Regions from separate parts of the Microbacterium sp. LB12 genome, predicted to be linked through region 2. Evidence: predicted binding sites of a transcription regulator. Region 2 holds the regulator's gene; each other region holds the start of a gene.
What was found. The regulator HrcA, encoded in region 2, represses chaperone genes, less so after heat shock. The targets are predictions, from matches to a motif close to TTNGCACTCGNNNNNNNCGAGTGCNAA.
Positions count from the first base shown of each region.

Region 1: groL (chaperonin GroEL) is a predicted target of HrcA. The motif match lies at 1,665-1,691, and genes of this name have one in related genera.
Region 3: groES (co-chaperone GroES) is a predicted target of HrcA. The motif match lies at 2,983-3,009, and genes of this name have one in related genera.

Region 1 is NZ_JBBCPF010000013.1:37,624-42,826, forward strand. Features, by position in the region: gene groL (chaperonin GroEL) at 9-1,628, opposite strand; gene WFM69_RS17405 (LytR C-terminal domain-containing protein) at 1,753-2,247, opposite strand; gene WFM69_RS17410 (DUF3263 domain-containing protein) at 2,414-2,671, opposite strand; gene WFM69_RS17415 (DUF2332 domain-containing protein) at 2,681-3,673, opposite strand; gene msrB (peptide-methionine (R)-S-oxide reductase MsrB) at 3,745-4,149, shown strand; gene WFM69_RS17425 (nitroreductase family protein) at 4,146-4,709, shown strand; gene WFM69_RS17430 (DMT family transporter) at 4,713-5,203, opposite strand, start outside.
Region 2 is NZ_JBBCPF010000006.1:165,448-170,650, forward strand. Features, by position in the region: gene WFM69_RS12385 (HIT domain-containing protein) at 1-20, opposite strand, end outside; gene WFM69_RS12390 (16S rRNA (uracil(1498)-N(3))-methyltransferase) at 85-813, opposite strand; gene dnaJ (molecular chaperone DnaJ) at 816-1,931, opposite strand; gene hrcA (heat-inducible transcriptional repressor HrcA) at 1,970-3,001, opposite strand; gene WFM69_RS12405 (carboxylesterase/lipase family protein) at 3,105-4,523, shown strand; gene hemW (radical SAM family heme chaperone HemW) at 4,539-5,203, opposite strand, start outside.
Region 3 is NZ_JBBCPF010000005.1:84,413-89,615, forward strand. Features, by position in the region: gene tsaD (tRNA (adenosine(37)-N6)-threonylcarbamoyltransferase complex transferase subunit TsaD) at 1-88, shown strand, start outside; gene WFM69_RS10645 (hypothetical protein) at 85-570, shown strand; gene WFM69_RS10650 (hypothetical protein) at 575-1,693, shown strand; gene WFM69_RS10655 (THUMP-like domain-containing protein) at 1,729-2,934, opposite strand; gene groES (co-chaperone GroES) at 3,096-3,392, shown strand; gene rarD (EamA family transporter RarD) at 3,579-4,508, shown strand; gene WFM69_RS10670 (ABC transporter substrate-binding protein) at 4,653-5,203, shown strand, end outside.

The sequences.
Region 1 (5,203 bases), on a different contig from region 2:
GGAGTGGATCAGAAGTCCATGCCGCCCGAGGGGTCGCCCACGGGAGCAGCAGCCTTCTCCGGCTTGTCGGCCACGACCGCCTCGGTGGTGAGGAACAGAGCCGCGATCGAGGCTGCGTTCTGCAGCGCCGAGCGGGTCACCTTCGCCGGGTCGATGATGCCGGCCGCGAACAGGTCGACGTACTCACCCGTGGCAGCGTTGAGGCCCTGGCCCGCGGGGAGCTCGGAGACCTTGTTCGCCACGACGCCCGGCTCGAGGCCCGCGTTGAGAGCGATCTGCTTGAGCGGAGCCTCGATCGCGACGCGCACGATGTTCGCACCGGTCGCCTCGTCGCCCGAGAGCGAGAGACCGTCGAGAGCCTTGCTGCCCGACTGGATCAGCGCGACGCCACCACCGGGGACGATGCCCTCCTCGACGGCTGCCTTCGCGTTGCGGACGGCGTCCTCGATGCGGTGCTTGCGCTCCTTGAGCTCGACCTCGGTCGCAGCACCGGCCTTGATGACCGCGACGCCACCGGCGAGCTTCGCCAGGCGCTCCTGCAGCTTCTCGCGGTCGTAGTCGCTGTCGGTGTTCTCGATCTCGCGACGGATCTGCGTCACGCGACCCTCGATCTGGTCTGCCTCACCGGCACCCTCGACGATCGTGGTCTCATCCTTGGTGACGATGACCTTGCGCGCGCGGCCCAGCAGGTCGAGCGTGGCGTTCTCCAGCTTGAGGCCGACCTCTTCGGTGATGACCTGACCACCGGTGAGGATCGCGATGTCCTGCAGCTGCGCCTTGCGGCGGTCGCCGAAGCCGGGAGCCTTGACGGCGACCGACTTGAAGATGCCCTTGAGCTTGTTCAGCACGAGCGTCGCGAGAGCCTCGCCCTCGACGTCCTCGGCGATGATGACGAGCTCCTTGCCGTCCTGGATCACCTTGTCGACGATGGGCAGGAGGTCCTTGATGTTGGAGACCTTCTGGTTGGCGATGAGGATGTACGGGTCCTCGAAGACCGCCTCCTGGCGCTCAGGGTCCGTGACGAAGTACGGGTTCAGGTAGCCCTTGTCGAAGCGCATGCCCTCGGTGAGCTCGAGCTCAGTGCCGAACGTCTGCGACTCCTCGACGGTGACGACGCCTTCCTTGCCGACCTTGTCGATCGCCTCGGCGATGAGCTCGCCGATCGCGGGGTCAGCAGCGGAGATGGAAGCCGTGGCGGCGATCTGCTCCTTCGAGTCGATCTCCTTGGCGCTCGCGAGGAGCTCCTCGGTGATCGCGGCGACGGCCTTCTCGATGCCGCGCTTCAGCGAGATCGGGTCGGCGCCGGCTGCGACGTTGCGCAGACCCTCGCGGACCAGAGCCTGAGCGAGGACCGTGGCGGTGGTGGTGCCGTCACCCGCGACGTCGTCGGTCTTCTTGGCGACCTCCTTGACGAGCTCCGCACCGATCTTCTCGTACGGGTCGTCGAGCTCGATCTCCTTGGCGATGGAGACACCGTCGTTCGTGATCGTGGGCGCGCCCCACTTCTTCTCGAGGACGACGTTGCGACCGCGCGGGCCGAGGGTCACCTTGACCGCGTCGGCGAGGATGTTGAGGCCGCGCTCGAGGCCGCGGCGGGCCTCCTCATCGAAAGCAATGATCTTTGCCATGAGTTTTTTCGTCCCTCCTGGACGTAGACGTTGGGTTTAGCACTCAGAGTGAGAGAGTGCTAACGCCATTCTGGCACTCGACACCTTCGAGTGCAAGCCGTCGGAAACGCTCCGACGCGTCGACTCAGGGGGCAGGAGTCCCGGTGCTCGTCGAGGGTGCCGAGGTGGAGCGATCGAGGCCGATCACGACCGTGAGCTCCTTCGCACCGTCGGCCGTCTCGCCGGCGTAGTAGTCACTCTGCTGCACTCCCGCACCGCCGATGAGGTTCGCGAGTCCGATCGCCGCGAGCTCGTCCTCGGGGTTGACGTAGAAGACCGTCGTCTTCTCGAAGTCCTGGCTGGAGCTGTCGCCCGCGTTGACGCTCTCCGCCGCCCAGCCGTTGTTGATGAGCAGGTCGCGCATCTGGGCGTCGAGGCCCTCGTCGGGCGTGCCGTTCAGGATCATGACCGCGTAGGTCGTGTCGACCACACCGGTCTCCACGGGCGTCGGCGTGGCGCTCGGCGTCGACTCCGGGAAGAGCGAGACGCGCCCCATCACCACGAGGGAGCCGAAGATGCCGGCGATGATGAGCACGAGAGCGGCGACGAAGGACCACAGCAGGACGATCCAGCCGTTCATTCCCGGAGCTTCAGCGCGATGCGCTCCTACGCGTCCGGAGGAACGGGGAACGTCATCGAAGCGATCGCGGGAGGGCTTGGACACCCCTCGATGCTAGCGGCACGTTCCTGGCAATCCGTTCCACGGCACGGGGAGACGCGGCGCCACTCCGCCCGTCGGCCCACTTTCAGCCGACGAAACCGGGTGTGCGCGTCGAGCGTCGACGCGCACGCGAGTCGCGGATCCGTCGCAGTCTGCGCACCAGCATCGGGTCGTACTCGAGTGCGGCGTCGGACTCGATCAGCCGCCCGAGGAGCTGGTAGTACCGCGCGGCACTCATTCCGAGCTGCGCGCGGATGACCTCTTCCTTCGCTCCGCCGTGCTGCGGCCACGCGGTCTCCAGCGCGAGGATCGCGCGATCGCGCTCCGTGAGGTCTCCGAGCATGCGTCCAGGTTAGGACGCATCCGAGTCCGGAGCCGCGCGCCACTCCCACCAGCTCCCCAGCGGATCCGCGGCGGCCCTCACCCGGCCGTCGAGCGCGACGACGAAGCCCGGCCAGCCATCGGGATCGACGGGCGGCTCCCAGACATCGAGCGACGACGGCGGATCGATCGTGATCCAGCGCGCGTCCAGCCGTGTGATGCGCTCGACCAGCGCGTGACGGTCCGCTCTCGGGATGTGCACCAGCACACCAGGGGTCGTGACGACGAGGGTCGCGTCGCGCGGCGCGGCTGCGGAGAGCGTATCGATGCGGGCCCGCGCGTCTCCCGCCACCAGCAGCGGAGGGTCGGATGCCGCGATGTCCAGCGCCGCCTCGATGCGCTGCTCACGCCCCGTCTCCCCGGGCCACACCAGCCCCCGCAGCCAGCGTCGGTCGGCCTCGTCGGCGGCGTCGAGCGGCATCAGGTCGATCCCCGCGCGCCAGACGATCTCCGGCATCCGCAGCCGCGGCAGGCGGCCGGTCACCCGGCTCTCCAGCACGACGCTCGACGGCCCCTCCCCCGGGTCCAGCGCCAGGCGCACCCCGCCCTCCGCATCCAGGAATCGATAGGAGTAGCGGTCGGGATAGAGGCAGAGTCCCGCGGATGCGCCGACCTCGAGCAGAGCGATCGGGCCGTCGATCTCGGACAGCACCGGAAGAAGCGCCGCGAGCCGAAGCGGCTCGTTCGTCTGGAGCGAGCGCCGCGTGCACTCGGCTACGACCTCGTCCGCCCGCCGCAGCACGAAGCGCCGCCACTGGCGGTATCCGACGAGTCCGACGCCGAGCATCCGCGTCACGGCGAACACGAGCGGCGGCTGCCTACGGGTCTCCGGGATCCGCGCGAGCACCCGGCGCACCTCGTCATCGTCCGCGACTCCGGCGGCCCACTCCGCGTAGAGGACGCTTCGGCCGGGTGCCTCGACGCGGGCGAATCGCGCATAGCGCTCCTGCACGGCATCCGTCATCCGTCCATTCTGACTCGGAGCACCCCGGACCGCGCCGCACGGGAGAGAATGGAGACGACTCAGGAGGACACATGTCGTACAGCGTGGACAAGACCGAAGACGAATGGCGCAGCGAGCTCGGCGAAGAGCAGTACGCCGTGCTGCGCCAGGCCGCGACCGAACGGGCCTGGACCGGGGAACTGCTCGATGAGGAGCGCGCCGGCCTCTACACCTGCGGAGCGTGCAACGCCGAGCTGTTCAAGAGCGGCACGAAGTTCGACTCCGGCTGCGGCTGGCCGAGCTTCTACGAGTCGATCCGCCCCGACGCGGTCGAGCTCATCGAGGACGACAGCCTCGGCATGGTGCGCACCGAGGTGCGCTGCGCGAACTGCGGCTCGCACCTGGGCCACGTCTTCCCCGACGGGTTCGGCACGCCCACCGGCGACCGCTACTGCATGAACTCGATCGCGCTGAACTTCACCCCCGACGCCTCGTGAGCGCCCTCGACGCCGTCCGCGCACGGCAGTCCTGGTCGAAGGTCGAAGACACCGCCCCTACGCGCGATGAGCTGCTCCCGCTGGTCGCGGCCGCTGGGCGCGTCGCCGACCACTCCTCCCTCCGCCCGTGGCGGCTGATCGAGCTGCGCGGAGCGGACCGTGAGGTGCTGGGTGCCGCGATCGCGAAGGCGCAGGGAGACTCGTCGCCCTCGTCGAAGCCGCTGCGCGCTCCGCTGCTGATCGCCGTCGTCGCCAGCTACCGCAAGAGCGACAAGGTTCCGCGGTGGGAGCAGGAGGCTGTCGCGTCCGGAGTCGCCCATACGCTGAGCCTGCTCCTCGATGAAGCCGGTTGGGGCGTGATCTGGCGCACAGGACATTACACGCGCGCCAAGGCCGTCGCGAAGGCGCACGGGCTCGACAAGAACGAGGAGCTCCTCGGCTGGCTGTACGTGGGCGGCAAGCCCGAGGGCAAGAAGCCCGGTCGGCGCAAGGCCGTGGACGCCCGCAAGCTCGTGACCCGCATGCCGAAGGCCGGCACGAAGAAGACGAAGAAGAAGTAGGTCTCAGCGGCGGCGCCGCCACGGCACGGCCACCACGACCGATGAGACCGCGACGACCACCATCCCGATGACCTGCCACAGTGCCGGGCCGGATGCCGCGGGCCAGATCAGGTCGATGACGACCGACGTCACCAGCTGCCCGAGTACCGACCCCAGCCCCATCAGCAGCACACCCGTCTGCGCCACGATGAACGCGCCGAGCAGGATGTAGGACGCCCCGAGGAATCCGCCGAGGTACAGCCAGGGCTCGGTGGGAAGCGCTGCCGGTGCGCCCCGGAACGCCATGCTCGCACCGGCGGCGACCGCGAGGACGAGAGTGCCCGCGATGAAGCTCATCAGCGTCGCAGCCAGAGGCGAGCGCACGCGCTGCGCGAGACGCCCGTTGGTCGCCGCCTGCCACGCGATCCCGACACCCGCGGCGAACGGGAGCAGCAGCATCCACAGGGGCGCCGAGGCGAGAACATCGCCCGAGAGCGAGATGCCGACCGCGGCGA
Region 2 (5,203 bases):
AAGATCGAGGGTTCCGTCATGCGGTCAAGTCTACTGACCACCGGGTCCGCACAGCCCTTGCGTGCCGTCGGCAGACGTTCGCCGTCACCATCTCCCGAGCGCCACGGACAGCACCGCGATCGCCGCCGGGCCCGCGGTCGACGTGCGCAGCACGGTCTCGCCCAGGAGCACGCGTTCCGCTCCGGCGGCGGTGAGACGGTCGAGCTCCTGGTCGGAGATGCCGCCCTCGGGTCCGACCACGAGCACCAGGTCGCGCCCATCGGGTTCGATCGCGGACAGGCGCGTGGATGCGGTGGGATCGAGCAGCAGCACCCGCTGGGCGGTCGCGCGCTCGGCGAGCTGCGCGGTCGTCACGACCGACGACACATCGGGCAGCCACGCACGGTGGGCCTGCTTGGCGGCCTCACGCACGATGGTCGCCCAGCGCTCCCGTCCCTTCGCGGCCTTCGGCCCCTCCCAGCGCGACACGCTGCGGCTCGCCTGCCACGGCACGATCTCGTCGACGCCGAGCTCGCAGGCGGCCTGCACCGCGAGCTCGTCGCGATCGCCCTTCGCGAGCGCCTGGACCAGGACGATCCGCGGCGTCGGCGACTCGTGCTCGACACGCTCCGAGATGCGCACATCGACGCGCACGGGCGACACCTCCTCCGCGATGCCGGACAACCACACCCCGGCCCCCTCGCCGACCGTGACGGCCTCGCCGACGCGGAGACGGCGCACGACGGCGGCGTGCTTCGCCTCGGCGCCCGTCAACGACACGAGGTCGCCGACTCCGGCATCCGTCGACGACTCGACCAGGAAGTGCAGGGCCATGATCAGTGGCTGCGGAAGCGGTCGCGGAGCTTCGAGAAGAGTCCCTGCTGGAACTGCGCCAGCTGCGGCTCCGGCGACTTGGTCTTCTTCGCGAAGTCCTCGATCAGCGCACGCTGCGCCGAGTCCAGGCGGGTCGGGGTCAGCACCTGCACGCCGACCCGCAGATCGCCGCGCTGGCTGCCGCGGAGCGGGGTGATCCCTCGGCCCTTGATGGTCAGCACATCACCCGACTGCACGCCGGGCCGGATCTCCAGATCGACCTCGCCGTCCAGCCCCTGGATCTTCGTCTCGGTGCCGAGGATCGCGTCGGTCATGGACACCTCGAGCGTCGCGAGCAGGTCGTCGCCCTCACGGCTGAACGCCGCGTGCGCGTTGACGGTGACCTCGACGTACAGGTCGCCGTTGGGGCCGCCCGCCTTGCCGACCTCGCCCGAGCCCGGAAGCTGCAGGCGCAGCCCGGTCTCGACGCCCGCGGGGATGTCGAGCGACACGGTACGACGCGAACGGACGCGCCCCTGTCCGCCGCACGTGCCGCACGGGTACGGGATCGTCGTGCCGTACCCCTCGCAGGTGCCGCAGGGCTGGGAGGTGACGACGTTGCCGAGCAGGCTGCGCACCTGACGCTGCACATGGCCGGAGCCACCGCAGATGTCGCACGTGACCGGGGATGTGCCGTCCTGGCAGCAGGAGCCCTGACACGTCTCGCAGAGCACCGCGGTGTCGACGTCGATGTCCCGGTGCGCACCGAACACGACGTCGCCCAGGTCGAGCGTCACGCGGACGAGGGCGTCCTGACCGCGTTCACGGCGCGACCGCGGACGCGCACCGCGACCGCCGCCCTGCGAGGCACCGAAGAACGTCTCGAAGATGTCGCCGAAACCGCCGAATCCGCCGAAGTTCCCCGCCGCGCCGTCACCGCCGCCCATGTCGTAGCGCCGGCGGGACTCGTCGTCGCTGAGCACGTCGTAGGCGTGCGTGACGAGCTTGAAGCGCTCCGCCGCGTCCTCACCGGGATTCACATCCGGGTGCAGCTGTCGCGCGAGACGTCGGTACGCCTTCTTGATCTCATCGGTGGAAGCGTCCCGGGACACCCCGAGAACCTCATAGTGGTCCGCCACAATCGCCCTTCTGCGTGTGTCTTCTCGTGGCGACCGCGTCAGCGGCCGGCCTCGTCTTCGTCGAGCATCCGCGACAGGTAGCGGGCGACCGCCCGTGCCGCAGCAAGGTTGCTCGGATAGTCCATGCGCGTCGGCCCCATCACGCCGACACGGGCCGTGCCGCTGGGCGCGGCGTAGTTGCTGGCGACGATCGATGCCTCACCGAGCCCGAACGGCGCGTTCTCGGTGCCGATGCTGGCCGCGAGACCATGCTCGTCGGTGACCATCTCGCTCATCAGCCGCAGCAGCGTGACCTGCTCCTCGATCGCCTCGAGCAGCGGGTGGATGCTGCCGCGGAAGTCCTGTTCACGGCGGGCGAGCGTCGCCGCCCCCGCCATCACGAGACGCTCCTGACGGAAACCGCTCAACTCGTCGATCACGACGCCAGCGAGGGTACGCAGCACGCGGTCCTGCGGAGACTCCTCGGCGGCGAGCAGCGTCTGGAGACGGTCGGACGCCTCGCTGATCGCCTGCCCCGTGATCAGCGCTGCCAACCGCGCGCGCAGCGCGGCCAGCCCCGTCTCGTCGATCATGTCGGGCAGCACGGCCATGCGCTGCGATACGCCGCCGGCGTCGGTCACCAGCACGATCAAGAGTCGGTTCGGCGCGAGCGCGACCAGTTCGACGTGGGTGACGTGCGCACGCGCGAAGGACGGATACTGCGCGAGCGCGACCTGGCCCGTCAACTGCGTCAGCACCCGCACCGTGCGGACCATCAGGTCGTCGAGGTCGGCGGGCTCGCCGAGGAACGATTCGATCGCCGAACGCTGCGCCGAGGAGAGCGGTCGCAACTGCGCCAGATGGTTGACGAACACCCGGTAGCCCTTGTCGGTGGGCACGCGGCCAGACGAGGTGTGCGGTGCCGTGATGAGCTCTTCGTCCTCGAGCAGCGCCATGTCGTTGCGGATCGTCGCCGCGGAGACGCCGAAGGAGTGCCGGTCGACGATGGAGCGGCTGCCGACGGGTTCGTGGGTCTCGACGTAGTCCTGCACGATCGCGCGGAGAACCTGGAGTCCTCGCTCTGTGACCATCGCCCTTCCCTTCCGTTGGCACTCGGACGTTCAGAGTGCCAATCCTACCCCGTGTCGCTCGGGAATCTCCGTACCGCGATCGGCGCGACCTAGGATGACGCTCATGACCTCCGCACCCCATGCGACCCTGTCCCGCGGCGTCGTCCGTGGCTCCGAAGCCGAGGGGGTCGTCCGCTTCCTCGGCATCCCGTACGCGGCCGCCCCGTTCGGCGAGAACCGGTTCCGCGCACCGCAGCCCGCGGCGGCCTGGGAGGGGACGCGTGAGGCGACGAGCTTCGGTCCCACACCGCCCCAGGTGCCCTATGCGGGCGCGATCGGCGAGCTGCTGGGATCGGTGCACATCGACGGCGACGACATCCTCACCGCGAACGTGTGGGCTCCGACCGCGACATCCGGGGCCCCCGTGCTGCTGTGGATCCACGGCGGCGCGCTGGAACGCGGTACAGCGGCACTGCCGCTGTACGACGGCACCGTGTTCGCGAAGGCGGGGATCGTCTTCGTGTCGATCAACTACCGCCTAGGCTCCGAGGGCTTCTCCGTGCTGGACGGCGTGCCCCGCAACCTCGGCCTGCGCGACGCCGCCGCGGCGTTGGAATGGGTGCACCGCGAGATCGAAGCCTTCGGCGGCGACCCCGCGCGCATCACCGCCATGGGCGAGTCGGCGGGCGGAGCGATCGTCGCCGGGCTCATCACGCGTGACGACTCTCGCGCGCTCATCGCGCGGGCGATCATCGAATCGGGTCCCCTGCAGGCGCAAACCGCGAAGAAGGCCGGGCGCGTGACCGCGCAGCTGGCGAAGCTGCTGCGCGTGACCGCCGATCGGGAGGGGTTCGCCGCGCTCAGCCCCGCCCAACTGCTCGAGGCGCGCAAGGCGCAGTCGGCGGGTTCTTCGCCGCTCGGCGGAGCACCGGGCTTCCAGTTCGCGATCGACGAGGACAGCCTGCCGCGTTCACCGCACGAGGTGCTGGGCGGCATCGACACCCCGCTCCTGATCGGCAGCAACACCGACGAGTATCGCCTCTGGTTCCCACCCGAGGCGCTGGCCGCGATCAGCGGGGTCAAGCTGCAGGCTGCGCGACTGCTGTCGCGCATCCCCCGTCGTGCGCTGGCGGAGTATCGCGCGGCGTTCCCGGGCGCGAGCACCGGCGAGGTGTTCGGTCAGCTCGTCACCGACATGATGCTGCGGGCACCGCTGAGCCGCGTCGCCGTCGCCCGCCCGGAGACGACGCACGTGTACGAGTTCGCGTGGCCGAGTCCGGTGCGGGATCTGCGTGCCGCGCATGCGCTGGAGCTCGGCTTCGTGTTCGACCGACTCCGCGACGACGAGGCGGTGCGGATGGCCGGACCGGATGCACCACAGCAGCTCGCGACCGAGATGAGCGAGTCGTGGGTCGGCTTCGTGACCGACGGCGACCCCGGCTGGCCCGCCTATGGCGCCGAGCGCCGCACGCGGCTCTTCGACACGGTCAGCACGACCGTGCCGCAACGGCGGACCGCCGGAATGGATCTGCTGCCGGGCTGAGCCCGTGCGGGGCCGTCAGTCAGTGAGTGCTCGGACGACGGCATCGGCGAGCAGCCGCCCGCGCAATGTCAGCTGGATGCGCCCCTGTACTGCGGCGACCGGGTCGACGAGCCCGTCGGCCATCAATCCGGCCACCCGGCTCCGGTTCGCCGGGGGCACCTCATCGACGGCGATGCCCTCACGGATACGGCTGAGCAGCAGGATCCGCTCGAGCGTCTGCGACTCGGCATCCGGCCGCTCCGTCGCCGCTGCCGGGGACTCGGATGCTGCGAGCCGCTGCGCGTACGCGGCCGGGTGCTTCACGTTCCACCACCGCAGTCCGGCGACGTGGCTGTGCGCGCCGGGGCCGAAGCCCCACCAGTCACTCCCCCGCCAGTAGGCGAGGTTGTGCCGGGAACGCTGTGCGGGCACGCGCGCCCAGTTGCTGACCTCGTACCACTCGAACCCGCCGGCGCCCAGGCGCGCATCCGCGAGCTCGTACATATCGGCCTGCAGATCGTCGTCAGGAGTGGGCACCTCGCCGCGACGGATCTGCCGGGCGAGCTTGGTGCCATCTTCGATGATGAGCGCGTAGGCGGAGATGTGATCGGGTTCGAGCGCGAGGGCGGCATCGAGCGACGCCTCCCAATCGTCGAGCGACTCCCCCGGTGCACCGTAGATCAGGTCGACGCTGACCGCGA
Region 3 (5,203 bases), on a different contig from region 2:
GGGCCGTCGCCCCTCGGCGCTCGCGTTCGGAGCGGATTCGACTCTCCCGGTCACCGAGATCCAGGTCGCCGAGGCGGTGCCGGCGTGAGCGACGCCTCCGAGACTCCGACTGCCAAGACGCCGCCCTCGCCGGCGGCGCACATCGAGCCGCCCAGCGGTGAGGTCGAGCACCCGGCGGGCAACGCCCGGCTGCCCGGCGCGCGGCGGGACGGCTACTCGAAGCTGCCCACCGGCCCGGTCGGCATCGAGCCGGTCATGGTGAGCGGGCCCGACATCGATGCGCCGGACGACACGGGATGGGAGCCGTCGACCGACCCCACCCCGATCGACGACACGCGCCTGGCGCCGTGGGCGCTGCTCGCCGCGATCGTCGCGCTCGGGGCGTCCTTCTTCGTCGGCTGGGGGATCCCGGTGGCGATCGTCGCGGTGATCGCCTCGATCATGTCGCTGCGTCGGCCCGTCGAGAACCGGGCGATCGCTCGGTGGGCGCTCGTGCTCTCGCTGTGCGCCACGGTGTACAGCCTCGGCTGGCTGGTGTGGGCCGGGATGCAGTTCGAGAGGCTCGGCTGACCTGATGCTGGATGCCGTCGAGCTCGGGGAACTGCGTGCTCTGCAGGCGCGGGCCTATGGGCGCGAGGCGGCACTGTCGCAGGCCGATGCCGTGCGTCTCCGCGACCTCGAGCAACGTCGCGTGGCGCGGGCGCCCGAGATGCCCGAGGAGGGTGCGGTCGAGAAGATCGCCGCCGCCCCGCGGGAGCCGGACCCGCTTGCGAGTGAGGATGACGACGGTGCCCCTGCGGCAGCCGCTGCTGACGAGGCGGACGCTTCGTCCGATGACGCGGACACCGACGGCGATGCGGATGCGCGGCGGTCCGCACCCCCGCTGCGCTCGCTGCTGCGCCGGTACTGGCGGCCGGCCGCGCTCGCCGCGGTTGCCGTGCTCCTGCTGGGAGTGGGCGTGGGCTGGCTCGCGTTCGGACGATCTGCTGCCGCACCGGTCGCGCTGACGGCCGAGCAGCAGGGCTGGCAGGACGACCTCGTCTCCAGCGGGGTCTACGACACAGGATCGGTGAGGGCGCTCGCGGTCGAGGAGGGAGCGGGCATCTGGGTGGCGACGACCGACGGCGGTGCGCGCTCGTGCCTCATCCTCAGCACGGGAGATGTCACCCAGCCGAGTTGCGACCGGCGTGAGACGGTGCTCCACACCGGCCTGTACGGCTCGATCGCGGTCGAGAACGCCGATGAGCAGAGGCGTCAGGTGAGCGTGCAGATGCTGTTCACGGCCGCGGGGGAGCCGGCGGTCGCGGTGAGCAGCTACGACTACGACCCGTCCATCGGCGGCATCACCTACGCGAACGAGCAGGAGTCGAACACGGCCGAGCGTCTGGTCGATGAGGGCTTCGACGCCAACTCGCTCTGGGTCGTCGGATACGACGGCGACGTCCCGGTGTGGACCGGGGTGCAGACCGACTCGCAGAACCAGTGCCTCATCTACGACGGGTCCGCCGCCGATGCACCGGTGATCTGCGCAGACCCCGAGACCATGCAGGATCAGTCGACGTCGCGGCTGGTCCTCAACGTGGTCGACAGCGAGACGGGCGCAGCGACCCATCTCGAGCTGCTCACCAACCGCGGGCCGGCATACCTGGTGATCACGCGGGATGCCGGCGTCATCGGCGCCGCGGACGACTGACCTCGCTCAGCGTCCGACCTCAGGGCCGAGTTCGTTCAGACCGCGGCGGGGACGCGATCGGCGAGGATCGCCCGGCGCTGGTCGCCGATGCGCGCCAGGATCAGGGTGGCCTCCTGGTCGCCGCGCAGCACGAGCTTCGTGCGGAAGGCGGCGGGGTCGACGTCGACCCCGCGCTTCTTGATCTCCAGGCGACCGATCCCGTGCGCCTTCAGTGCGGCGCTGATGGCCTTGGGGTTCGCCGGCAGGGTCTCGCGCACACGGAACGACTGCACGAACGGGCTCGTCACGGCGGCGTCCGAGGTGAGATAGGCGATGTGCCCGTCGAGCATGCCGGCGTCGAGGCTCCGGGCGACATCGCCGATCAGGCGGGCGCGGATGACGGCCCCGTCGGGCTCATGCAGGAATGCCCCGAGCTCGCGCACCGGCTCGTCAGTCGCGTCGGCGGGCGCGGTGAGCTCGTGGGACCGTTCGTCGCGGATCACCAGCGCGGAGCGGCGCACGCCGTCGCGGGCGAGCGCGCCGGTCCAGACGACGAGCTCGACGACGCTGCCGTCGGCGCTCACCCACTGCGTCTCGGCGTCGGTGGGGAGCGCATCGCGATCGTGGGCCGGGCCGAGCTTGATGCCGGTCGGCGTGCGCGAGGCGACGTCGAACGCCCAATCCAGCGACGGCGAGTAGTCGTCGGCGGAGACGCGCCTGGTCTCGCTGTGCCCCGAGGTGCGTCGGGCCGGGTCCATCCAGATCGCCTGCGACCCGGTGCCCGCCACCGTGGCGTAAGCCTCTTCGGCGGTGTCGTGACGCACGACGGCGCTGTCGCCGAACGGCGCCAGGTTGTAGGCGGCGATCGCGGCGGTGACCTCGTCGGCATCGACGGCCATCACGTCGAGTCCGGCGCCGGCGAAGGCGAGCGCGTCGCCGCCGATGCCGCAGCCGAGGTCGGCGACGTGGGTGAGGCCCGCGCGCCGGATGCGCTGCGCGTGCCGGGCAGCGACGCCGAGCCTGGTCGCCTGTTCCAGCCCCGCGCGGGTGAAGAGCATGCGGGCGGCGAACGTCCCGAACTTCGCGGCGGCCTTGGCGCGCAGGTGGGCCTGACCGACCACCGCCGAGACCAGCTCGGGGGCGTGCCCGGCGGCACGGAGGCGCGAGACCGCCTGGGCGACGTCGGAGGTCGAGACGATCGGCCCGAGCGCGTCCAGGAGTTCCAGGCCGGCAGGGGTCAGCAGGGCACGCAGCTCGGACATCTCCACGTCCTCAGCCTATTCCCGACTGTGACGTGAACCACCGTGCCGCTGGCACTCGCATTGCATGAGTGCCAGCCGACCGCCTACACTGGGATTAGCACTCTCGGGTTGAGAGTGCGAACAAGTCTTTCGTGTCAGCGTCAAGAAAGAAGAGGTAGACCGTGTCGGTTTCCATCAAGCCGCTCGAGGACCGCATCGTCATCAAGCAGGTCGAGGCCGAGCAGACCACCGCGAGTGGCCTGGTCATCCCCGACACCGCCAAGGAGAAGCCCCAGGAGGGCGAGGTCGTGGCGGTCGGCCCCGGCCGCATCGACGACAACGGCAACCGTGTTCCGCTCGACGTCGCCGTCGGCGACCGCGTGCTCTACAGCAAGTATGGCGGCACCGAGGTGAAGTTCGGCGCAGACGAGTTCCTCGTCCTGTCGGCTCGCGACGTCCTCGCGGTCGTCGTCCGCTGACCAGCTGAACCCGGTTCCCGTGCCTCGCTGAGGCGCGCACCAGTGGTCCTCGAAGGAGGCCCGGATGCTCATGGCATCCGGGCCTCCTTCTGCGTTCCGGTCAGGTCGCGATCGTTTCCTGCCAAAGTCGGCGGGCGCCACTCCTGGGCGGGAACCTCGTACGCACGTCGGGCATAGGGTTGTGCGGTGCCCTCCCCGTCGACCCGCGCCGTGCAGACCGCCGGTGTCGCCTACGCCGGGGCGGCGTACCTGCTGTGGGGAGTGCTTCCCCTCTACTTCCTCCTCCTGGCGCCGACCGGCCCGTGGGAGGTGGTGGCGTGGCGGGTGCTGCTGTCGTTCGTGTTCTGTCTGCTGCTGCTCACGGTCACGCACGGCTGGGCGGCGTTCCGCGCGATCGTGCGGCAGCCGAAGCTGCTGGGCTGGACAGCTCTCGCCGGTCTGCTGATCTACGTCAACTGGCAGGTGTTCGTGATCGGCACCCTCGGCGGCAATGTCGTCGAGACGAGCCTGGGCTACTTCATCAACCCGATCACGACGGTCCTGCTGGGCGTGTTCGTGCTGAAGGAGCGCATCCGTCGCCTGCAGTGGGCGGCCGTCGCGATCGCGGCGATCGCGGTCGTGGTGATCGTCGTCGCGTACGGCGAGTTCCCGTGGATCGCGTTGTCGCTCACTGCGTCGTTCGGGGTGTACGGGCTCATCAAGAAGAAGATCGGTCCCGCGGTCGACGCCGTGAGCGGGCTGACGCTCGAGTCGTTCTGGCTCATCCCGATCGCCGTCGTGCAGCTCGTCGTGGTCGCGCAGACGAGCGGGATCACGCTGGGCACGAGCGGCTGGACGCATGCCCTCGTCCTCGCGTTCGCCGGCGTCGCCACGGCTGTGCCGCTGCTGCTCTTCGCCGCGGGGACCCGACGGATCAACCTCACGGTGATCGGCATGATCCAGTTCATCACCCCGGTCATGCAGTTCCTGATCGGCGTCGCGGTGCTGCACGAGCCGATGCCGGCCGCACGCTGGGCAGGGTTCGTCATCGTGTGGATCGCTATCGGCGTCTTCCTCGTCGACCTGCTGCTCGCCGCGCGCCGGGGACGCCGGATCCCGCGGGTCGCACCGGCCTGACCCCGAGGCTCACACCGCGGGAAACCCGGTGTCGGATCGTTAACGCACCGAGATACTTGCTCCCCCTGCGCGAGGGCCCCACGTCCTAGTGTTAGAGCACCCGATTGTGGTCACAATCCACGTTCAGTTACGCAAGGGAGCATTATGAACGCATTGAAGGGTTCGCGCACCGCGAAGGTCTTCGCCGGGATCGCCTTGGTCAGCGCATCCGCCATCGTCATCGCGGGCTGCAGCAGCACGCCCAGCGGAGACTCGGGCGGCAGCGACAAGCCGGCCTCCGACCTCACGCTGAAGCTCGGCTCGCTGCTGCCGCAGACGGGTTCGCTGGCATTCCTCGGCCCGCCCATGGAGTCCGGCGTCGGCCTCGCGGTCCAGGAGGTCAACGACGCCAAGGCCGGCATCACGATCGACCTCACCGCTGAAGACGAGGGCGACACCGACACCAAGGCCTACGAGACCTCGATCACGAAGCTGCAGGGTGCCGGCGTCTCCGCCATCGTCGGAGCGGCCGCCTCCGGTGTCTCCAAGCTCATCCTCGACGGCAACGTGAGCGCGGGCATCCTCCAGATCTCGGCGTCCAACACGTCGCCCGACTTCACCACGTGGGATGACAACGGCCTGTACTTCCGCACGGCCCCCAGCGACCTGCTGCAGGGTGAGGTGCTCGGCAACCTGATCGCCGAGGACGGCGCGAA